DNA from 3 places in the Corynebacterium massiliense DSM 45435 genome. Region 2 is predicted to be linked to each of the others. Evidence: predicted binding sites of a transcription regulator. Region 2 holds the regulator's gene; each other region holds the start of a gene.
What was found. The regulator LexA, encoded in region 2, represses DNA repair genes until DNA is damaged. The targets are predictions, from matches to a motif close to CGAACANNTGTTCG.
Positions count from the first base shown of each region.

Region 1: CMASS_RS09445 (HNH endonuclease signature motif containing protein) is a predicted target of LexA. The motif match lies at 1,680-1,693, and genes of this name have one in related genera.
Region 3: CMASS_RS07130 (SAV_6107 family HEPN domain-containing protein) is a predicted target of LexA. The motif match lies at 2,219-2,232, and genes of this name have one in related genera.

Region 1 is NZ_CP063189.1:2,038,024-2,041,291, forward strand. It holds gene CMASS_RS09435 (sodium/glutamate symporter) at 1-216, opposite strand, end outside; gene CMASS_RS09440 (2-polyprenylphenol hydroxylase and flavodoxin oxidoreductase) at 397-1,608, shown strand; gene CMASS_RS09445 (HNH endonuclease signature motif containing protein) at 1,876-3,054, shown strand; partial or broken gene CMASS_RS09450 (arabinofuranosyltransferase) at 3,051-3,230, opposite strand.
Region 2 is NZ_CP063189.1:1,326,395-1,329,662, forward strand. It holds gene hrpA (ATP-dependent RNA helicase HrpA) at 1-93, shown strand, start outside; gene nrdR (transcriptional regulator NrdR) at 108-566, opposite strand; gene CMASS_RS06255 (hypothetical protein) at 661-891, opposite strand; gene lexA (transcriptional repressor LexA) at 1,300-2,019, shown strand; gene CMASS_RS06265 (DeoR/GlpR family DNA-binding transcription regulator) at 2,023-2,841, shown strand; gene ptsP (phosphoenolpyruvate--protein phosphotransferase) at 2,838-3,268, opposite strand, start outside.
Region 3 is NZ_CP063189.1:1,516,867-1,520,134, forward strand. It holds gene mraZ (division/cell wall cluster transcriptional repressor MraZ) at 151-585, opposite strand; gene CMASS_RS07125 (DUF3040 domain-containing protein) at 1,110-1,523, opposite strand; gene CMASS_RS07130 (SAV_6107 family HEPN domain-containing protein) at 1,667-2,125, opposite strand; gene CMASS_RS07135 (GNAT family N-acetyltransferase) at 2,371-2,934, shown strand; gene CMASS_RS07140 (polyprenyl synthetase family protein) at 2,945-3,268, shown strand, end outside.

The DNA of each region.
Region 1 (3,268 bases), 710 kb from region 2:
CACCGTGGTGTAGTCACCCAGGGAAGCGGAAAACGGAATGAGGCCGAGAACGTTCGGTCCCAGCAGCAAGCCGAGCAGGCCGGCGGTCACGGGCGCGGGCAGCAGCAAGTCCTGGAAGATGAACTTCACCTGGTAGCGCAGGACGTTGCCGATCACCATCAGCAACGAGATCCAGCCGATGTCCATCAACAAGTCGAAGACCGAGAAATCTTCCATCAATCACCTTTCGCCACACTCATAGTTGGGTACGGAAAAATTGAGAGTCTCGTGGGAAACCCTACCCCCTAAGGGGTGTGCTAACGCACAAATGGGCCACCGTGCGCGTACCTTCGGCCGGTCAACGAGGGTGTCGTGCCGTGTGCGGGCTATGCGTGCCGATGCCCTACATTGGAACCCATGTCCAGTCCCGCTCCCCGCTTTGGTGATACCCCGCGCGATCTGCACGATCTGGGCGCCTTCCTCCGCACGCACAGCGCGGAGTTCCGCGACGCCGTCCACCGCGACTTCTTCGTCCGCGAGTTGCAAGCGCGCCCGCTGTTTCCGCTGGCGGCGAACGCGGCGCACGTGGATCTCGCGGCGGCGCTCGCGTGGGTTTTCGAGCGCGCGATGAGCTACGGCAGCCTGCCGCACGAGGTGGCGGAGCGACTGAGCAACTTGGGCCGCGATCATCGCCGCCACGGCTTTCCGGCGAGCGCCTACGACGACTTCGCTGCCGCGCTCGTTGTGGGGCTCCGGTCGTTCGATCTGGATCCCGGGCTGCTGCTCACCGCCGAGCGCACCGTCCGCCAAGTGTGCGCGACCATGGCGGAGGCCGCCCGTAACGCCGATCTCGCGGGCACCCCGCCGGCGCACTCCGCGGAGGTCGTGGACGTGGCCCGCCCCAACCGACAGACCGCCGTGGTGCACCTGACCGCCTCACTTCCCATCGGCTACCAGCCCGGCCAGTCGATCCCGGTGACCACCCCGCACACCCCGGGCGAGTGGCGGTTGCTCACGCCCGCGGCCCCCAGCGATCCGACGGGGCAACTGACCTTCCACCTGGACGAGGCCGGGTTCGTCTCCCGCATGATGAGCCACTCCCGCCCCGGCGACAGGTGGATCATGGGCGCCCCGCGCGGTGAGTTCGTGCGCTTTCCCGCCGTCCGGTTGGTCTTTTTGTGTTTCGGCACCGGCTGGGCGGCCGTCAAGCCCTACCTCATCTCCCTGCTGGACGCGGTCATGCAGGCCAAGCAGAGCGGTACGGGCGACGACCCTCATTTTTCTGTGTCTGTCTACCACCTCGCCAAAAGCCCTGGCGCACACTACGACACGCACTTCCAGCGCAACCTCGCCGCGGTCGCGCCGTGGATCCGCATCCACCACTACGTGGAGGAGACGAAGGACGAGGTGCTGCTCAGCCCGCAGCCGGGCGCCCCAGTGATCTTCTACCCCACCAGCTGCCTCGCCTCCAGCGCCCTGGCCGGCGAACTACTGGGCTCCAACTTCGTGCTCGTGGGCCCCGAACACCACGTGGCGGCGGCCCGTGCCCGGCTTCTCGATGCCCAGATCTCCCCCGCCAGCATCGAAGCCCACCCGTGGAGTCGGGGCGGTCGCTGGCCGGAGGTTTAAACCAGCGGATTAAGGACGACGCTGGGCGCAGCCGCTTCTGAAACGGTTGTCTGTGCTGGTTTGTAACGAAACGAATACGTGTTCGAGGTGGGGGTTGACTTCGGTTCTGGAACCGTTATGGTGGGTGGTGTGTAGAACACGTTAGCGAATACTTTTCGGGGGAGGGGCCCAATGGGTCCGTATTACACGGTGTCCACACCAGGAAACGACATAGCCACAACCGCGACACAACTACGCCAGTTCGAATACCAGCTGCACTGTGAGTGTTTGCCGGATCCAGACGATGATTTCGATCTGGCCTGCACCCGCCTGGCCGGGTTAACGGGAAAGTCACCAACCCGGGTGGCCAATATCTTCATGGCACTGTTCCGCCTGGATGAGCTACCCGGCCTACGGGAGGTGCACGAGCGGTTGTTCCACCTGGATTTCTCCCGACTGATTGTCATCGACCAGGTGTTGTGCAAACTCGGCACTCCAGATGAGGAAGCACTAGCGCGTATCGATGCCGCCCTAGTCAAGTACCTCACCCCAACCCGGGCGGGCCAAGTGTTGCCGTCGGTGCGCAACTTACGTCGCAAACTCAACGCCTTAGTCGCTGCCGAAGATCCAGAACTTGCCGACGCAGTAAGCACAGAGGCAGAACAGGCCGCTGAGAAACGTCGGAAGCGTAAAGGCCGGTATGACTGGTCGAGTCTTCCCGGCGGGGTGGGGTGTATCAGTGTTGAATACGACACGGAGACTGCCGCCCAGATCAATGGGGTGATCCGCCGGGTTGCCGACGAGTACGGGGTCAGCGCTTCGGAAGCGTTCGCGATGTTGGTGCTGACTGATATCAACCGGGATGTGGATGTGACACTGAATGTCTTTCAGGCGGCTGATCTTTTACATGCGCCGGTGTTTGTCGAAGGTACTGGCTGGACCGACGCCGAAACAGGTGTCGAGCTTGCCGGGAAAGCATCCCGGCGTCGGGACATGAATGCCGCCGCCTGGATGGAAAGCACAAACTACGTCACGCCGGACAGGTTGAAGGCGTATCTCAACGGCAGGGACGGTACCTGCCGGTATCCGGGGTGTTGCCTGTCGGCGTATCGGTGTCAGAAGGATCATTGTGTGGATTTTGCGGACGGTGGGCCGACGGCGGCGTGGAATCTGGTGAATCTGTGCCAGCATCACCACAACATCAAAACCGACAAACGCGCCCGCTACATCCTCGACCCAGCCACAGGGGATGTGGTGTGGCTATTTACCGACGGCACCTGGCAGACCACCACCGCCACTGGCCCGCTAGCACCAGAGACCTGCAACTGGCTGCAAACCGTCGACCAAGCCATTGCCACCCGCCGGGCCAACGCCCGCGAACGCGCCCTCAACACCAACCCAGAACCCGACACCCCCGACACCGACACGAACGCCGAACCCGACTACGAAGAGGAACCGCCGTACTAGTTACGCACCGCCACCACAAACGGACCGACCTGCTCAACAGACCACTCGGAACCATCGAACACCATCGGATTGAAGAAGATGGCCCGATACCGGACATTCGGCTGGTTGGGGTAAATGTCCTCCGCGAGGTGCAGCTTGAAGCCGTCCTTGGCCGGCTTATCCTTGTCACCACGGAACGCACCGGGCCCGCCCCTCTTACTCGGGTCACGGGCAT
Region 2 (3,268 bases):
CTCTTCGCCCAGCGCTTGGGCACAGCCCGCCCGGCTTCGCTGCGCCGCATCCAAAAAGCCGCGGCCAAGTTGGGACGGTCGAACCGCCAGTAAAGCGGTGGTAGCGGCTAGTAGTCGTCGCGGTCGCGGCGCCGCATGAGGCGGATCTCCGACTCGAAGTCGTCGGCACTTTCAAAGGACTTGTAGACGGAGGCGAAGCGCAGGTAGGCCACCTCGTCGAGGTGGCGGAGTGGTTCGAGGACCGCTAGACCGATTTCGTTGGCCGCCACCTGGGAGCTGCCGTGGCCGCGTACCGTTTCTTCTACTTCTTGGGCCAGTCGCTTGAGAGCGTCATCGCTGACATCTCGACCCTGGCAAGCGCGCCGTACGCCGCGGATGAGCTTGTCGCGGCTGAACGGCTCCGCCAGGCCATTGCGCTTGACTACCAAGAGGACTGCCTTTTCGACGGTGGTAAAACGGCCGCTACAGGCCGAGCATTCGCGGCGACGGCGGATAGAAGTTCCCTGTTCGACAACTCGCGAATCGATGACGCGCGACTGCGCATTGTGGCAAAAGGGACAGTACACCGCGGGGTCGTTCCTTCCGATTGAGACGACAGGACTACCGCGTAGTGTACTGCCCGAACGTGGCTTCGTTCTATTTGTTCAACACTGCGGTCTACTACCTAGCGACCTGCACCGACGCCGGCTGAACGGACGCGGTGGTAGCACTAGCCGCAGCCCCGTAAGACCCACCGACCGCGGCATCCGAGACCGTGTCAGTGCCGGTAAAGCCGGCGATAAGAGTGCCGATAAACACTGCGGTACCGAACACAGCACCGAGCGCTACGTTGCGGCCGCGCCCGCCCTCTTCCCGGGCAGCATTTTCCGGCGATGCGTTCGATTGGGACACCGCGGGGCGCGCTTCGGTGCCTAAGCGAGAAGGGCCTAAAGTGCGCATGTTATGCCCCGCGTAAAAGTTTTCGGGGTGCCCGTTGCGCCTTCCTACTTCGGCCCCGGGATCCCACACCGCGGCCGCAGGCACTGTAGTGGCCTGGAAGGACGAGGAGTAGCGAGAGGTAGCGGGATTTTTTACTGCGAAGACCATGTTCATTCCTTTCGTTCGACAGCCTCACCGTAGAAAGCGCAGTGGACACAGCACCGGGAGCGTCGATGAAGTGTTCGATTTAGCTGACGTGTTCGATTTATAGCACGCCGGTCACACACTGTCTAGAAACACGCCCACATTTGTCGAACATGTGTCTAGTCCGTGCTACAACTAGAAGCACAGAACGCACCGACAGCAAAGGACTCACGACTCATGGGCCGTAAACCAGCCGGGGGCAAACCCGATATCTCTTCTCTGTCCGCCCGCCAGCGACGGATTTTGGAAGTCATCAATGACGCCGTGTTGCTGCGCGGTTACCCGCCAAGCATTCGCGAGATCGGTGATGCTGCGGGACTGCAGTCCACTTCTTCCGTCGCCTACCAGCTCAACCAGCTGCAGGAGAAAGGCTTTTTGCGCCGCGACCCGAACAAGCCACGCGCGGTCGATGTGCGTCACTTCGAATCTGAATCCTCAACGCGGGGTGGCGGGAAGAAGTCCAAGGCGAAGGATGCCTCCACCACCGACGCCGCGGAGTCGGTAATCCCTGAAGACGCCGGCAAGGTCAACTACATCCCCGTCGTCGGGCGCATTGCGGCCGGCACACCGATTACGGCGGAAGAAAATATCGATTCCTACTACCCGATGCCGGACGAGTTGGTGGGCAACGGCGATCTATACATGCTCCAGGTCGTCGGCGACTCCATGCGGGACGCCGGCATTCTTAACGGCGACTGGGTCATCGTCCGCTCGCAGTCGGTGGCCGAAGAGGGCGAATTCGTCGCCGCGCTGTTGGACGACGAGGCTACGGTCAAGGAATTCCACCGGGATTCCAGCGGGGTGTGGTTGCTCCCCCACAACGACGCGTACGCGCCCATTCAGGGCGACGATGCCCAGATTATGGGCAAGGTCGTCTCTGTCTTCCGCAAGCTGTAGCGCATGTACGCCGAAGAGCGACGCAGACAGATTGCCTCGATGACCGCCGTCGAAGAGCGCGTCAACGTCACCGAGCTCGCCTACCACTTCGCGGTCACCGCGGAGACGATCCGGCGAGACCTGGCGGTATTGGACCGCGAGGGCTTGGTCAACCGCGTTCACGGCGGCGCCGTGGCGGCTCAAACATTTCAGACCACGGAGCTTTCCCTCGACGCGCGTTTGCGCTCGGCGCCGGGAGCTAAGTCCGCCATCGCGCGTGCCGCCGCGGATTTTCTCCCCAGTCGCGGCGGCAGCGTCTTTCTTGACGCGGGTACGACCACCAACGCGCTCGCCGACCTCATCGCCCAGCGGCGGGAGCCCGACGATCTATCCATCGTCTCCAACAGCTTGCCCATCTGTCTGGCGCTCGCGCGGCACGACGTAAAAAACGTGCAGCTGCTGGGCGGCCGGGTGCGTGCTATCACCCAAGCCGTTGTGGGAAGCACAGCCCTGCGCACCCTCGCCCTGATGCGAGCCGATGTCGCCTTCGTCGGTACTAATGCCCTGACCATCGATCACGGCCTATCGACGGCGGACGCCAAAGAGGCCGCTATCAAGTCGACGTTTATCACCAACTCGAACAAGGTCGTCGTCTTGTGCGACTCGTCGAAGCTGGGCAACGACTATCTGGTTAGTTTCGGCTCCATCTCGGACATCGACGTCGTCGTCACCGATGCAGACGCTCCCGCCCACTACCTCAACCAATTGCGCGAGCGGGACGTCACCGTCGTTGTCGCGCAACCGGACGGCGAGGCACCGGGAGCTGAGACGTCGGGAGCTTAGGCTTCGCCGAGGATCGTCCGCACAGCCGCGCGGGCTGCCTGCGGATCATCGGCGTGAATGGCCGCGGCGGCCATGTCGCGGCATTGCTCCAGGGTGACATCGGCAAGCTGGGCTCCGACGCTGGCCACCGCCGACGATGCCGCGGACAGCGAGTTCACGCCAAGCCCCGTCAGAACGCAGGCAAGCAGCGGATCGGCTGCCGCCTCACCGCACACGCCCACCGCGATGGAGTTTTTCTGCCCCATCGTGCAGGTGTGCTCAATGAGGCGAAGAACGGCCGGCTGCCACGGATCAGTGAGATACGCCAGCTGCGGCGACAGGCGATCCGCGGCCATCGTGTACTGCGTGAGATCGTTCGTGCCGATGGAGACGAAGTCCAAGTGCGGCATGATGGTATCCGCCATGAGCGCGGCGGCGGGGACCTCGA
Region 3 (3,268 bases), 190 kb from region 2:
TGTGTGTTTTCGGTGCATTGTGCGGTCAACACGAGTGCGTATAGGGCCCCGCCCGAAACACGCGTTCTGATATCGGGGAAGTACACCAGACCGCAGGTGTCTCGGGCAGAGTCCGTACACGCACTCACTGACGTGCGAGCGTGCGTTCCTCTACAACAGACCGGCCAGAACGTCGTCTGCGTCTGCTGCCGAGTAAGCATCTTCAGTTTGTGCTTGGTACTCGGACCAGGCGTCCGCGTCCCAAATCTCGAGGAAATCCACCGAACCGACGACCACGCATTCCTTTTTCAGGTCCGCGTACTCACGGTGACCGGCCGACAAGGTGATCCGCCCATGACCGTCCGGCCGTTGCTCGTCCGCACTCGCTGCGAGGTTGCGGATAAACGCGCGGGCTTTCGGGTTCGTGCGCGACACGGCAGCCGCCTTCCGAGCCCGTTCCTCGAACTCGTCCCGCGGGTAGACGGCCAAGGAGTGATCTTGCCCCTTGGTGACCATCAACCCGCCAGCCAGTTCGTCGCGGAACTTCGCCGGCAGCGTCAGCCTGCCCTTGTCATCGAGCTTCGGAGTATAGGTTCCGAGAAACACCCCGGGACCACCTTCCTTCGCTCGACTCTCCGGATGCCTCTAGCGGGGAAAATGCAGTCACTTGTACAACACGCCCTCCGCTGCGCCCCACTATACCCCACTTTCCCCCACTAACCGCCACCTCGACACATCACCGAAAATCATGCACGCTAAACGTGCAGGTGGAAGCAATATTTTCGCGTAGGCAGACTACCCGGCTAACCCTTGACAAACACCCCGCCCAGACCACGCCAGCATCCACTTCCCACACTTGCCGCACCTCTACCACGTGCACCACCCGCCTCCTTACCCTCAATAGGCGCCAGCCACCTGGGTTTATCCCACCATCTCCGCGGCACCCCCTCGCTTCAGGCCCCTCTCATCCACCGGCGCTCAGCCCCAAGTGGGGCAAAGTGGGGAATTCGGGGTCAGATGGCGGCCAGTGGGTGAAAGTGGGTGCTAGGACCCCGAGCCGGCGTTACCGCGCGGCAAAACGAAAAAGACCCCGCCTGCACCGAGTGCAGACGGGGAAGGGTGAGAAAGCCTTACCTCTCCTCGAACCGGCGGCGGAAGTTGTCTTCCAAACGCGCCGCGCGAGAGTTCTCGTTGCGCGGACGCGCGGACTTAGCGTCGTCGAGAGAAAAGCCGCCGGCGCCACCGCGACCGGCGGACGATCCGCCGCCGCGCAGCATCCAGATACCGGCCCCGAACATGATCAGGAACCCGAGAATGGAGAGGATGACGAACCACAGGCTGTGCTGCGCCAGGGCAACGCCGCCCACCATGACCACAAGTCCGACGACAATGAGGGCGATACCCCGGAGGTTGAAGGAACCGCGCGAGTCAGAGTCGCCGCCAAAACCGCTGCTTCGTCCCATGGACCCGAATTTGGGATCGTCAGCCAGCAGAGATCGCTCGATCTCCTGCAGTACTCGCTGTTCCTGCTCAGAAAGAGACACGGTTCCTCCCACATCGACGGTTCGGGCGCCTATCGGATGCGCGATCCGTACATCGTCTGCGCGCTTCTTCTGTCTAGATTAACGCTTATCGTAATGCGATAGTTCCCCGAGCAACAGATTGAGGAATCAACGAGGCGGCGGGCCTAGGCGGCGGCTTGCTCTGCCGCCCCTTCACTGCGCACCACAGAAACAAATTCCGCTGCAGTCTCCAACAGGCGCAGCGCGACGTCTGGGTCCGCCGCATCCTCCAGCCCCGTAACCAGTCGGGAGCGCAACCGAGAGTAGCCACGAAATTCCTGCGCCCACTCGCGTCCTGCCCCACCGACGAGGGCGAGCTGATCCCATGCACTGGACGGCACCCGCTTACGCTTGCCCACAGCGGTTACCGCAATCCACGCGCCGGCCGCCCGCAAGCCAGCCTGGTACGCCAGCTCCACGGCATCGTTAAAGCGATCGTCTGCTGCCGCCGCTCGCGCGCGGGTCAGAAGATCCTCCGACTTGGCCAGGAAGGTGTAATGCTTGGCCAATCCATCCTGGTGGCGCCGGCCGGTAGCGTGCGCCCGCTGAGCAAATTTCGTCGTCGCGGAAATGACCTGAGCCATGTCGGTGTACCTCCTTTGAAGCCTCGGTGTGTGTCCAGCTCGTAACTTCACCCGTGACAGTACGAACCGGTCCGGACACCGCGAGGAATGTTTCGTTCACATGTTCGATAGATAGATAACGTCTCGTCTTTTTCTACTGTCCAACCTCTTCAACCCGGACTGTTTCGAACTTATTCCCGAATCCAGAACTAAAAGTTTGTGGACACCACCGCCGCGCGCGGCATCAACATGGTGAGATTGGTGGAGTGACTATCCAATTGCGCAGACTGGCTCCCCGCGAGTTTTCCCTCATCGCCCCTCAGTTAGTGGACATCTATCTCACGGCCATGGACTACCCGCGGGACATGTTCGACCGGCGTCTCCACGGATGGCGGGTAGATAGCCTGCAACCTGGATTCACTGCTGTCATTGCTGAGTCGGAAGCGGGGCCGGTCGGCGTTGCCTATGGGTTCTTGGGCCACAGCGACACGTGGTGGGACAAGCAGCTGCAACGCGGGTTTGCTCTCGCCGGTGGCCCCACTGCAGAGCAGATTGACCTACTGCGCGACTACTTCGAGCTGGCCGAAATCCACGTGCACCCTTCCATGCAGGGCAAAGGCTTGGGCCGGCACTTACTCGACGCTTTGGCATGGAACCTTCCTGCCAGCAACATCCTGCTGTCCACCCCGGAGGTCCCTGGTGAGGCCAATGGGGCATTCGGCCTTTACCGCAGCGCGGGGTTCTTCGACGTGTTGCGCAATTACTACTACCCCGGGGATCCGCGCCCCTTTGCAATCCTGGGCGCTCGACTCCCCTTGGCCCCAAGGTAAGGTTTGAGGAATGACACCTCCGGAGGAACTAGCCATCGAAGACGTCCCGTCGCAGGTCAACGAGATTTTAAAAGAGTACTTCGACGCGCGGCGGCCCGCCATGGCACACATGGGTGCGCCGGTCAACGAGGCCGTGGACTACCTGGAGGAGTTCGTACTCGGCGGCGGCAAACGCATCCGCCCGCTCTACGCCTGGGCCGGATTCACCGGCGCCGGAGGTCTGACAGGCGAGGAAAACCCCGCCGCAGCATTACGGGCGGCGGCAGCCCTAGAGTTCATTCAGGCCTGCGCGCTCGTCCACGACGACATCATTGATGCCTCAGATTCTCGGCGC